DNA from 2 places in the Erwinia tasmaniensis Et1/99 genome. Region 2 is predicted to be linked to the other one. Evidence: predicted binding sites of a transcription regulator. Region 2 holds the regulator's gene; the other holds the start of a gene.
The links. Region 2 encodes sigma-54, which starts transcription at its own class of promoters, with help from an activator protein. Its sites were predicted from a motif close to GTTGGCACANNTTTCGCTNT; they were not measured.
Positions count from the first base shown of each region.

Region 1 (7,001 bases), 330 kb from region 2:
CAGGTGGGAGGATTGAAAACTGTAGGGCGGTTGCAGGGTTGGAGAGGTTCCAACCCTGAATTTCACGCGGTTTACCCTTCGTCGATCGGGAGAGAGAAAAGCTGGCGGTCAATCATCACCCCGCTAACTGACCGATGTCAGCTAACGGGGGGTGTCGCCTTGCCCGCCCTGAAAGCGATGGGTACGGCCGGGTTAAGCTTCTTTAGGACCGCGGCTGGCGCGCTTACGATCGTTTTCCGTCAGGTGACGTTTACGAATACGCACCGACTGTGGCGTCACTTCAACCAGTTCGTCATCATCGATGAATTCCAGAGCCTGCTCCAGAGACATTTTGATGGCCGGAACCAGCGTGGTGGCTTCGTCAGTACCGGAAGCACGCATGTTGGTCAGCTTTTTACCGGTCAGGCAGTTGACCGTCAGGTCGTTAGAACGTGAGTGAATACCGATAATCTGGCCTTCATACACTTCCGCACCGTGGCCGAGGAACAGCTTACCGCGATCCTGCAGGCTGAACAGGGCGAAAGCAACCGCTTTACCCTGGCCGTTAGAGATCAGTACGCCGTTCTGGCGCTGGCCGATTTCACCCGCGCGCACGTCGTCATAGTGGCTGAACGTGGAGTACAGCAGACCGGTACCAGACGTCATGGTCATGAACTCGGTACGGAAGCCAATCAGGCCACGCGCCGGGATCAGGTAGTCAAGACGAATACGGCCTTTGCCGTCTGGGATCATGTCTTTCACATCACCCTTACGCTCGCCCATTGCCTGCATCACGGAACCCTGGTGCTGCTCTTCGATGTCCAGCGTCACGTTCTCGAATGGCTCCTGCATGCGGCCATCGATTTTACGGTTGATAACCTTAGGACGTGAAACGGCGAGTTCGAAGCCTTCACGACGCATGTTTTCAATCAGAACCGACAGGTGAAGTTCACCACGACCAGATACGCGGAACGCATCGGAGTCTTCGGTTTCTTCAACGCGCAGCGCCACGTTGTGCACCAGCTCTTTGTTCAGACGGTCCAGGATCTGACGCGAGGTCACAAACTTACCTTCTTTACCGCAGAACGGAGAGGTGTTGACGTTGAAGTACATGGTTACGGTAGGTTCATCAACGCTCAGTGCCGGCAGCGCTTCCACGTTCTGCGGATCGCAGATGGTGTCAGAGATGTTCAGTTCGCCCAGACCGGTAATTGCGATGATATCGCCGGCTTCCGCTTCGGTCGCTTCGATACGCTCCAGGCCCAGGTGGGTCAGAACTTTACCGACTTTACCGTTACGGGTTTTGCCTTCGCTGTCGACGATAGTGATCTGCTGGTTAGGCTTCACTTTACCGCGCTTGATGCGGCCGATACCGATAACACCCACGTAGTTGTTGTAATCCAGCTGAGAAATCTGCATTTGGAAAGGTGCTTCCATCTCAACCTGTGGTGGCGACACATGTTTGACGATCGCTTCATACAGCGGAGTCATGTCTTCCGCCATATCGCTGTGGTCCAGACCGGCGATGCCGTTCAGGGCAGAGGCGTAGATCACAGGGAAGTCGAGCTGCTCGTCGGTGGCGTCCAGGTTAACGAACAGGTCAAATACCTGGTCTACAACCCAGTCAGGACGCGCGCCCGGACGGTCAACTTTGTTAATGACCACGATCGGCTTCAGACCATTAGCAAACGCTTTTTTGGTCACGAAACGGGTTTGCGGCATCGGACCATCCATTGCATCCACAACCAGCAGCACCGAGTCGACCATTGACATCACACGCTCTACCTCACCGCCGAAGTCGGCGTGTCCTGGGGTATCAACGATGTTGATGCGATAGTCATTCCATTTAATGGCGGTGTTTTTTGCGAGGATGGTAATCCCACGCTCTTTCTCCAAATCGTTGGAGTCCATTACGCGTTCGGTTGCTTCGGTGCGGGCATCAAAGGTCCCGGACTGCTGCAGCAACTTATCAACCAGGGTAGTTTTACCATGGTCAACGTGGGCAATAATGGCGATGTTACGCAAATTTTCGATCACAGCTTTGCCTCAGGCATTAGAAATAGCGCGCTATTGTACACGGATTAATCGAAGGACTGAACAAGTTCACAGATTTCGTAGAAAGATAACTGTCCGGATGTTTTTTGGACCCATTTTCAGTGCAAAGATTGCACTGTGACGATGTATTGCACCAAAATGGTGACCACTTCCCACTCAATAGCACCATGATGGTGCGCGACTTCCATCGTGGTGCATTCCCCGTTTGACGAGAGGGCGCATCATAGCGCCTTTTGCGTAAAATAAAAAAAGTTGGCATAGATTTCGCAAATACTCTATCAAGCGAAAAATGCCATTTTCCACCCGGTTGTGAGCTTGTCAGAGATCTTTATTATCGGAATTAGCGCGGCGAAATGCAAAGCGCACCGTGAAAGTTCTCTCACCACGACGACAATGACAAAATCCAGGAGAGTTAAGTATGTCAGCTGAACACGTTCTGTCGATGATGAACGAGCACGAAGTCAAATTTGTTGACCTGCGTTTTACCGATACCAAAGGTAAAGAGCAGCACGTGACTATCCCCGCTCACCAGGTTAACGCTGACTTCTTCGAAGAAGGCAAGATGTTTGACGGCTCCTCAATTGGTGGCTGGAAAGGTATTAACGAATCCGACATGGTTCTGATGCCGGATGCCACGACCGCCGTCCTCGATCCCTTCTTCGAAGACACCACTCTGATCATTCGTTGTGACATCCTTGAGCCGGGCACCATGCAGGGCTACGACCGTGACCCACGCTCCATCGCCAAACGCGCTGAAGATTTCCTGCGTTCTTCCGGCATCGCTGACACCGTGCTGTTTGGACCCGAGCCGGAGTTCTTCCTGTTCGATGATATCCGTTTCGGCAGCAGCACTTCCGGCTCCCACGTTGCTATCGATGATATCGAAGCCTGCTGGAACACGGGTAAAGAATATGAAGGCGGTAACAAAGGCCACCGTCCGGGCCTGAAAGGCGGTTACTTCCCGGTTCCTCCGGTCGACTCATCACAGGACATCCGTTCTGCTATGTGTCTGACGATGGAACAGATGGGCCTGGTAGTTGAAGCTCACCACCACGAAGTGGCCACTGCGGGTCAAAATGAAGTGGCAACCCGCTTCAACACCATGACCAAAAAAGCTGACGAAATTCAGATCTACAAATACGTCGTTCACAACGTTGCTCATGCCTACGGCAAAACCGCAACCTTTATGCCTAAGCCGATGTTCGGTGATAACGGCTCCGGTATGCACTGCCATATGTCTCTGTCTAAAGGCGGTACTAACCTGTTTGCCGGCGACAAATACGGCGGCCTGTCTGAAATGGCCCTGTTCTACATCGGTGGTGTTATCAAACACGCCAAAGCCATCAATGCGCTGGCCAACCCGACCACTAACTCTTACAAGCGCCTGGTGCCGGGCTACGAAGCGCCGGTCATGCTGGCTTACTCTGCGCGTAACCGTTCTGCTTCTATCCGTATCCCGGTGGTTGCCAGTCCGAAAGCACGTCGTATTGAGGCGCGCTTCCCTGACCCGGCGGCAAACCCGTACCTGTGCTTCGCTGCGCTGCTGATGGCTGGCCTGGACGGCATCATCAACAAGATCCATCCTGGCGATGCGATGGATAAAAACCTGTACGACCTGCCGCCGGAAGAAGAAGCGGAGATCCCGAAAGTTGCGGGCTCTCTGGACGAAGCCCTGGCCGCTCTGAACGAAGACCGCGAGTTCCTGACGCGCGGTGGCGTATTCACCGACGACGCTATCGAAGCTTATATTGAGCTGCGTAAAGCGGAGATGGAGCGCGTGCGCATGACGCCACACCCGGTTGAGTTCGAACTGTACTACAGCGTTTAATTTTTGTTATCCGGCGATATGTCATCTCGCAACTGTGGAATGAGGTACGTCGGATATTTGTTGCCGTGGAAACTTTCAGCCCATCTTCGGATGGGCTTTTTTCTCCGCGAATTTATCGTTCAACAGGACGATTTTCAGGTGATATGGCTATAATGCACTAAGTTGGTGCACAAGAATGACTCAGGAGAATGCTGTATGGCAACTGGCACGCTGCCCGATGCTGGGCAGATTCTCAACTCTCTGATCAACAGTATTCTGTTGGTCGACGGTGATTTGGTGGTGCATTACGCCAACCCCGCCGCACAACAGTTGCTGGCGCAGAGTTCCCGCAAGTTGTTTGGTACGCCACTGCCGGAACTGATGGGCTATTTTTCTCTGAATATTGAGGTGATGCTCGAAAGTCTGGACGCCGGACAGGGCTTTACCGACAGCGAAGTGACTCTGGTGGTCGACAGTCGCGCGCATATCATGTCGCTCACCGCCCAACGTCTACCCGAAGGATTGATTTTGCTGGAAATGGCACCGATGGATAATCAGCGTCGGTTGAGCCAGGAACAGTTGCAGCATGCGCAGCAGGTGGCGGCCCGTGACTTAGTGCGCGGTCTGGCGCATGAAATTAAGAACCCGCTGGGCGGGCTACGCGGCGCGGCGCAGCTGTTAGCCAAGGCGCTGCCCGATCCGGCCCTGACCGAATATACCAAAGTCATCATTGAACAGGCAGACCGACTGCGTAATCTGGTCGACCGTCTGCTGGGACCGCAGCAGCCGGGAATGCATATTACTCAAAGTATTCATCAGGTTGCCGAACGCGTGGTGAACCTGGTTTCGATGGAGCTACCCGGTAATGTGTCACTGATCCGTGATTATGATCCCAGTCTGCCGGAACTTCCTCATGACCCGGATCAAATCGAACAGGTCCTGCTGAACATCGTACGTAATGCGCTACAGGCGTTAGGTGAACAAGGCGGCACCATCACGTTACGCACCCGTACTGCGTTCCAGCTGACGCTGCACGGCACGCGCTATCGTCTGGTGGCGCGCATCGATATTGAAGATGACGGCCCCGGCATTCCGGCGCAGTTACAGGATACGTTGTTCTATCCAATGGTGAGCGGTCGCGAAGGGGGAACGGGATTAGGGCTGTCCATTGCCCGCAGCCTGATCGATCAGCACTCGGGAAAAATAGAGTTCAACAGTTGGCCCGGACACACGGAATTTTCGGTTTATTTGCCTATTCGCCAGTGAGGTTTCTATGCAACGAGGGATAGTTTGGATCGTCGATGACGATAGCTCCATCCGCTGGGTGCTTGAACGAGCGCTCACTGGAGCCGGTTTACAGTGCGTGACGTTTGAGAGCGCGAACGAGGTGCTGGAAGCCCTGACGACAAAGACCCCGGACGTATTACTGTCAGATATTCGCATGCCCGGCATGGATGGGCTGGCGCTGCTGAAACAGATCAAACAACGCCACCCCATGCTGCCGGTGATTATCATGACCGCGCATTCCGACCTCGACGCGGCGGTCAGCGCTTATCAACAGGGTGCTTTTGATTATCTGCCAAAACCCTTTGATATTGATGAAGCGGTGGCACTGGTGGAAAGAGCCATCAGCCACTATCAGGAGCAGCAGCAGCCGCGTAACCAACCCGTGAGCGGCCCAACAACCGATATCATCGGGGAAGCCCCGGCGATGCAGGATGTGTTCCGCATTATCGGAAGACTGTCACGATCTTCCATTAGCGTGCTGATCAATGGCGAATCCGGCACCGGTAAAGAGCTGGTTGCCCATGCCCTGCATCGTCACAGTCCGCGAGCCAAAGCGCCCTTTATCGCGCTAAATATGGCCGCCATCCCGAAGGATTTGATCGAGTCAGAGCTGTTTGGTCACGAAAAAGGGGCGTTTACCGGGGCAAATCAGATCCGCCAGGGCCGTTTTGAACAGGCCGACGGCGGAACGCTGTTCCTCGATGAAATTGGCGATATGCCGCTGGACGTTCAGACCCGTCTGCTGCGCGTTTTGGCCGACGGGCAGTTCTATCGGGTAGGCGGCTATGCTCCGGTAAAAGTGGATGTGCGTATTATCGCTGCGACCCATCAGAATCTGGAGCTACGCGTGCAGGAGGGGAAATTCCGCGAGGATTTATTCCACCGCCTGAACGTGATCCGCGTGCATCTGCCGCCGCTGCGCGAACGCCGGGAAGATATTCCGCGACTGGCACGGTATTTCCTACAGGTTGCCGCGCGTGAGCTGGGGGTAGAAGCCAAAATTCTGCATCCGGAGACCGAAAACGCCCTGACGCGCCTGCACTGGTCCGGCAACGTACGTCAGCTGGAAAACACCTGTCGCTGGCTAACGGTGATGGCTGCCGGTCAGGAAGTGCTGATCCAGGATCTGCCGCCGGAGCTGTTCGAAACCGCAACGCCCGAAAGTCCGGGGCAGTCTCTACCGGACAGCTGGGCCACGCTATTGGCGCAGTGGGCCGATCGCGCGTTGCGTTCCGGTCATCAAAACCTGCTGTCTGAAGCGCAGCCGGAAATGGAGCGTACGCTGCTCACCACCGCGCTGCGTCATACTCAGGGCCATAAGCAGGAAGCGGCACGGCTGCTGGGCTGGGGACGTAATACCCTGACGCGCAAATTAAAAGAGCTGGGAATGGAGTAGTTCCCTTTTGCACGATGAACAGGCGGCACGGCAATCCCGACCGATGCCGCCTGTTTATTTAAATGACCCTTGAAAATCGTGCGCCTGAGGCTTTCTGACGCAGGTAGCTATCGAAACACATGCAGACATTACGGATAAGCAATCGTCCCTTAGCGGTGACGACAAGCGCATTATCGTGGCATTCCACCAGCCCGTCGGCTATAAGCGGCTGAAGCAGGGCCAAATCCTGCGCAAAGTAGTCCCGGAAGTGGATCCCCCAACGCGCTTCAATGCTTTCGAATGACAAAGAAAATTGGCATATCAGGCGCTTAATCACGTCACCACGCAGGCGGTCATCTTCGGTTAGCTGTAAACCGCGCCACAGCGCCGTATCGCCACCGCGTATTTGTGCATAATAATCCTTAAGTTCTTTGTGATTCTGCGCATAGCTGTCGCCCAGCATACTTATCGCTGATACGCCCATCCCCAGCAGATCGC
Region 1 covers NC_010694.1:46,401-53,401, reverse strand. The annotation lists gene typA (ribosome-dependent GTPase TypA) at 193-2,016, opposite strand; gene glnA (glutamate--ammonia ligase) at 2,453-3,862, shown strand; gene glnL (nitrogen regulation protein NR(II)) at 4,058-5,107, shown strand; gene glnG (nitrogen regulation protein NR(I)) at 5,115-6,524, shown strand; gene hemN (oxygen-independent coproporphyrinogen III oxidase) at 6,583-7,001, opposite strand, start outside.
Region 1: a site for sigma-54 is predicted at 2,286-2,305, ahead of glnA (glutamate--ammonia ligase). Genes of this name have one in related genera too.

Region 2 (7,001 bases):
ATTAAAAGGACATCCATGCTCGTTGCTACAGCACTATTGATTATCGGTTTAGTCTTACTGGTTTACGGTGCCGACCGTCTGGTGTTCAGCGCAGCTATTTTATGCCGCTCTCTGGGTATCCCTCCCCTGATTATCGGCATGACCGTGGTGGGAATCGGAACCTCGTTACCGGAAATGATTGTCTCTTTCTCTGCCGCCACACGCGGGCAGATGGATATCGCCATCGGAACGGCATTGGGATCAAATATCACGAATATTTTGTTGATCCTCGGAGGTGCGGCTCTGCTGCACCCGTTGACGGTGCATTCTAATTTGATTCGCCGCGAACTGCCGCTAATGCTGCTGGTAACCCTGTTATGTGGATTTATCCTGTTTGATAACCAGCTGAGCCGCGGTGATGGCCTGGCGCTGATCGCGATAGCGGTTATCTACCTGCTGTTTATTATTAAAATCGCCCGCCGTGCAGAGCACGAAAATAATGATTCGTTTACCCGCGAACAGCTCGCCGAACTGCCGCGCGATGATAAAGGCAACACGGTTGCCTTTCTGTGGTTAGCGGTTGCGCTGATCGTACTGCCGATGTCGACAAGCATGGTGATCGATAACGCCACGGTGATCGCCGACTACCTTGGGGTCAGCGAACTGGTTATCGGACTGACGATTATTTCTGTCGGCACCAGCCTGCCTGAGCTGGCTACGGTGATTGCCGGGGCGCTGAAAGGCGAAGATGATATCGCTATCGGCAACCTGATCGGGTCTAATATTTATAATTTGGCTATCGTGCTGGGCATTCCGGCATTATTACATCCCGGCACCTTCTATGCTGCGGCTTTCGCCCGTGACTACTGGGTCATGCTCGGTGTCAGCGCAGCGTTTACGCTGATCTGTTTGCAGCGTAGTCGCCGCATAGGACGGCTGGCAGGCGCGCTGCTGCTGTGCGGATTTATCTTTTGGGTGGGCATACTCTACCAATGCCCCTCAGTGACCTTCTGGTAAAAGGACTCAAGAATGATGACGCATCTCGCTAGCGAAAGCGACTTTGATTTTCAACAGGCTGGGAAAGAGGTACTGCGGATTGAACGTGAAGGGCTGGAACAGCTCGATCGGTACATCAATGACGATTTTACCCAGACCTGCAATCTGATTTATCGCTGTCGCGGCAAGGTCGTCGTCATGGGAATGGGCAAATCAGGACACATAGGTAAAAAAATTGCCGCCACCTTTGCCAGTACCGGAACGCCCGCTTTTTTTGTCCATCCCGCTGAAGCCAGCCACGGCGATTTGGGCATGGTTGCCCCAGACGATGTGGTGATTGCCATTTCCAATTCCGGCGAGTCTTCAGAGATTTTGGCACTGATCCCGGTGCTGAAGCGGCGGCATGTGACATTAATCTGCCTCTCCAGCCGGCCAGACAGCTCAATGGGGCGCGCCGCAGATATCCATCTGTGTGTTAAAGTCCCGCAAGAGGCCTGCCCGCTCGGCCTGGCACCGACCACCAGCACGACCGCCACGCTGGTCATGGGGGATGCGCTCGCCGTTGCGCTTTTAAAAGCGCGAGGTTTTACCCAAGAAGACTTTGCGCTTTCCCATCCCGGTGGCGCGCTGGGGCGCAAGCTGCTACTGCGCGTTGATGATATCATGCACTGCGGCAACGATATGCCACACGTTGGCCGCGATGCTTCACTGCGTGATGCCCTGCTTGAGATCACGCAAAAGAACATGGGGATGACGGTTATTTGCGACGATTCGATGCGAATAGAAGGTATCTTCACCGATGGTGATTTACGCCGCGTCTTTGATATGGGCATTAATATTCAGCACGCCAGTATCGAAAGCGTGATGACCCCAGGCGGCATTCGCGTCCGGCCTGGCACGCTGGCAGTGGATGCACTGAACCTGATGCAAACCCGGAATATTACCTGCGTCATGGTCGCTGAGAACGATCGGCTACTTGGCGTGATCCATATGCACGACATGCTGCGCGCTGGCGTAGTTTAATCAAGGAAGCGAAGAATAATGAGTCATCCAGCAACGACCGCCGACACCTGTTACGGGCCGGTAAACCACCAGGTGCTCGCCAAAGCACAGCACATTAAACTGTTAATCTGCGATGTGGACGGCGTGATGTCGGACGGCGTGATTTATCAGGGTAACAACGGCGAAGAGCTCAAAGGCTTTAACGTGCGCGACGGCTACGGTATTCGCTGCCTGCTGACGTCGGGAATAGAAGTGGCCATTATTACCGGGCGCAAAGCCAAACTGCTGGAGGATCGCTGCGCCACGCTGGGAATTACCCATCTTTATCAAGGGCAGTCAGATAAGCTTTTGGCCTTCCGTGAACTTCTGGATACACTGGCACTCGACGCTCACCAGGTGGCTTACATTGGTGACGACCTTATCGACTGGCCGGTTATGGCCGAGGTGGGTCTGAGCGTGACGGTTGCAGATGCGCATCCCATCCTCCTGCCCCGCGCTGACTACGTGACGCGGATCGCCGGTGGGCGAGGAGCGGTGCGCGAAATTTGTGACCTGATTTTAATGGCACAAGGTAAGTTTGAAACGGCTATAGGGCAGTCTGTATGAGCAAAACAAGACGCTGGATGACGCTAATACTGGCGGCGATCGCGATAGTATTAATTGGTTGGAACCTGACGGGCAATGACGGTGGTCAAGATACCGCAACCAGCGGTGAAAATGAACCGACGTATATGAGCGACAATTCACATACGTTGATCTACAGCCCCACGGGCGTCATCAGTTATAAGCTGGTTTCTGACAAAGCGACCTATTACGCTACCGATGCGGTAAGCTGGTTTGATAACCCGGTGCTGACGACATACGATGAGAATAAGGTGCCGTCCTGGTCGGTCCGTGCTGATAAAGCCAAACTCACTAACGATCGGATGTTGTATCTCTACGGGCATGTGCAGGTGGATAGCCTGACTCAGGATGCACAGCTTGAGCGGATTAAAACGGACAACGCGCAGGTTAACCTGACGACCCAAGATGTCACTTCAGAGGATCGGGTAACGCTTTATGGCCGGAGCTTTAACTCTACCGGCATGAAGATGCGTGGAAATTTGCGGAACAAAACTGCCGAGTTGATTGAAAAGGTCAAAACATCTTATGAAATTCAAAATGAACAACAGCATTAAACTCCTGACGGCCAGCCTGTTGCTGGCGATTAGCGTTCCGGTACTGGCGCTGACCGACGACTCCAGCAAACCCGTCAACGTAGATTCAGAGAACCAGGCGCTGGATATGCAGGGTAACGTGGCAACCTTCACGGGCAAGGTGGTGGTGACCCAGGGCAGCATCAAAATCACGGCGGACAAAGTGGTGGTGACGCGTCCGGGCGGCGACAGTAAAAAAACCATCGTGGACGCCTATGGGAATCCTGCAACGTTTTACCAAATGCAGGATAACGGTAAACCGGTTCAGGGCCATGCTCAGAAAATGCATTATGAGTTGGCAAAAGATTTGGTCGAGTTAACCGGCGGCGCCTATCTCGAACAGCTCGACAGCAATGTGAAGGGCGATCGCATTACTTACCTGGTTAAAGAGCAGAAAATGCAGGCCTTCGGTAACACCGGCAAACGCGTTACCACGGTGCTGGTGCCATCACAGCTGCAGGACAAAAACTCACCGTCCAACGGTCAGAAGAAGAGTAATTAACAAATATGGCAACCTTAATTGCAGAAAACCTGGCGAAGGCCTACAAGGGCCGCCGTGTGGTTGAAGATGTCAGCCTGCAGGTTAAGTCTGGCGAAATCGTTGGCCTGCTTGGCCCTAACGGGGCGGGCAAAACAACAACATTTTATATGGTTGTAGGCATCGTGCCGCGCGACGCGGGGCGCATCGTGATTGATGACGAGGATATCAGCATTCTGCCGCTGCACGCGCGCGCGCGCCGGGGGATCGGCTATCTACCGCAGGAAGCCTCTATTTTTCGTCGTCTTAGCGTTTACGACAATTTGATGGCGGTCCTGCAAATCCGTGAAGATCTCACCAAAGAACAACACGAAGATCGCGCGAACGAACTGCTGGCAGAGTTCAATATTGAGCACCTGCGCAACAGCCTGGGCCAGGCGCTGTCTGGGGGAGAGCGCCGCCGTGTGGAAATTGCCCGCGCGCTGGCCGCCAATCCGAAGTTTATCCTGTTAGATGAGCCTTTCGCCGGAGTCGACCCAATCTCCGTTATTGATATAAAAAAAATTATTGAACATCTGCGTGACAGCGGCCTGGGCGTACTGATCACTGACCATAACGTCCGTGAGACGCTGGCGGTCTGTGAACGTGCCTATATCGTCAGCCAGGGGCACTTAATCGCCCACGGTACACCGGAAGCGGTCCTGGCCGATGAGCAGGTGAAGCGTGTCTATTTAGGTGAAGAGTTCAGACTCTGATAAGGTGTTCACCTTAGGTACGATTTCTGGGGAATAAGCATCCTGAATATGAAGCAAGGTTTACAACTCCGGCTAAGCCAACAGCTTGCCATGACGCCACAGTTGCAGCAGGCCATTCGCCTGTTGCAGCTCTCGACGCTTGAACTACAACAAGAAATTCAGCTGGCGCTGGAAAGTAACCCGTTGCTTGAACAGACCGATCTTCATGAAGAGGTCGACAGCCGCGAATATCAGGAAACCGAGGCGCTGGATACCAGGGAAGCGCTGGAACAGAAGGATATGCCGGAAGAGCTGCCGCTGGATGCCACCTGGGATGAGATCTACACGGCGGGTACGCCTTCTGGAACGGGCACTGACTATCATGACGATGAACTGCCCGTCTACCAGGGGGAAACCACGCAGACGCTACAGGATTATCTGATGTGGCAGGTCGAGCTGACGCCCTTTAGCGATACCGACCGGGCGATTGCAACGTCGATTGTCGATGCCGTTGATGATACCGGCTATCTGACGATTTCACTGGAGGAAATCCTCGACAGCATGGGTAACGACGAGCTGGCACCCGATGAAATCGAAGCGGTGCTCAAGCGCGTGCAGCGTTTTGATCCCATCGGCGTCTGCGCCCGCGATCTGCGCGATTGCCTGCTGGTGCAGCTATCGCAATTCGCCCATGACTATCCTTTCCTCAAAGAGGCGCGCCTGATTGTCAGCGAGCATCTCGATCTGCTGGCAAACCACGATTTTCGCAGCCTGATGCGCGTCACGCGCCTGAAAGAAGACGTGCTGAAAAGCGCGATGCAGCTGATCCAGACGCTCGACCCCAGGCCCGGTCAGTCGATTAATACACAGGAACCTGAGTATGTCATCCCTGACGTATTGGTGCGTAAAATCAGCAATCGCTGGGCGGTTGAGCTCAATGCTGACAGCGTGCCACGCCTGAAAATCAATCAGCATTACGCTTCTCTTGGCTCAAGTTCGCGCAATGATAGCGACTCGCAGTTTATCCGCAGTAACCTGCAGGAGGCGAAGTGGCTGATCAAAAGCCTGGAAAGCCGGAACGATACCCTGCTGAAAGTGACCCGCTGCATCGTTGATCGGCAGCAGGCTTTTTTTGAGCAGGGTGAAGAGTTTATGCGCCCGATGGTGCTGGCAGATATCGCCAGCGCGGTCGAGATGCACGAGTCAACGATTTCGCGTGTCACCACGCAAAAGTACCTGCACAGCCCGCGCGGTATTTTTGAACTCAAGTATTTTTTCTCCAGCCACGTCAACACGGAAGGCGGAGGCGAAGCTTCGTCTACGGCCATTCGTGCGCTGGTGAAAAAATTAGTCTCGGCGGAAAACCCCGCCAAACCGTTAAGCGACAGCAAGCTCACCTCCATGCTTTCCGAACAGGGAATTATGGTCGCCAGGCGTACTGTGGCAAAATACCGAGAGTCTTTATCCATCCCGCCATCAAACCAACGTAAACAGCTGGTCTGAACGAACAGAGAAGGAAGACACTATGCAGCTCAATATCACTGGACAACACGTTGAAATCACTGAACCACTGCGCGAGTTTGTTACCGCTAAATTTGCCAAGCTGGAACACTATTTTGACCGGATTAACCAAGTCTATATTGTTTTAAAAGTGGAAAAAGTGACGCAAATTGCAGACGCCACGCTGCATGTAAACGGCGGAGAGCTGCATGCCACCTCGGAAGAAAAAGATATGTACGCGGCAATTGACGGCCTCATTGATAAACTGACGCGTCAGCTAAATAAACATAAAGACAAGCTAAAACAACACTAAATTTCACTAAGCACCGAGTGATCTTTTAGCGCCAGGATAGGGGTTCAGGTAGAAATAATTTGACGGTCCGTTCGCTGTTCACAAGACGGACCGTCACTCTTTAATGAATATTAACCTATTGATTTAAAGCGACTAAAACGCCATTCGCCCGTGGAAGTGAATAAGTAAGTGAAACTATGATGAACAATGATCTAAAACTGGAACTGGGCTCAGTGTTAAGCGTCTGCTGCACGCGTAATGATGTACATTGCCAGAGCAAAAAACGCGCACTGGAAATTATCAGCGAACTGGCGGCTAAACAGCTCAACCTGCCACAACAGATAATTTTTGATGCTATTCTGACGCGCGAAAGAATGGGCAGTACCGGTATCGGTAATGGCATTGCCATCCCGCACGGCAAGCTGGAAGAAGATACTCTGCGCGCCGTAGGCGTCTTTATTCGCCTTGAAAGTCCTATTGCTTTTGATGCCATTGATAATCAGCCGGTGGATCTACTGTTCGCTCTGCTGGTGCCGGCAGATCAGTGCAAGACGCACCTGCACACGCTTTCTCTGGTAGCCAAACGTCTGGCAGATAAAACCGTGCTGCGCCGTCTACGCGCCGCCCGGAGTGATGAAGAGCTATATCAAATCATCACGGAAGATCACCTTGACACGTAACTGCAAGATGATGCTGCCAAAATCATGGCTGTAACGATTAAGCCGACGGCAGAACGGCATAGGGCGAACAATATCAACGCTGTTGTTACCCGTATATCTTGTAGAGACAAAGGTCCGGCGGTATTGGGATTGAACAGTAAATGT
Region 2 covers NC_010694.1:374,348-381,348, reverse strand. The annotation lists gene ETA_RS02725 (calcium/sodium antiporter) at 16-996, shown strand; gene kdsD (arabinose-5-phosphate isomerase KdsD) at 1,009-1,998, shown strand; gene kdsC (3-deoxy-manno-octulosonate-8-phosphatase KdsC) at 2,017-2,583, shown strand; gene lptC (LPS export ABC transporter periplasmic protein LptC) at 2,580-3,155, shown strand; gene lptA (lipopolysaccharide ABC transporter substrate-binding protein LptA) at 3,127-3,675, shown strand; gene lptB (LPS export ABC transporter ATP-binding protein) at 3,681-4,406, shown strand; gene rpoN (RNA polymerase factor sigma-54) at 4,455-5,888, shown strand; gene hpf (ribosome hibernation promoting factor) at 5,911-6,198, shown strand; gene ptsN (PTS IIA-like nitrogen regulatory protein PtsN) at 6,375-6,857, shown strand.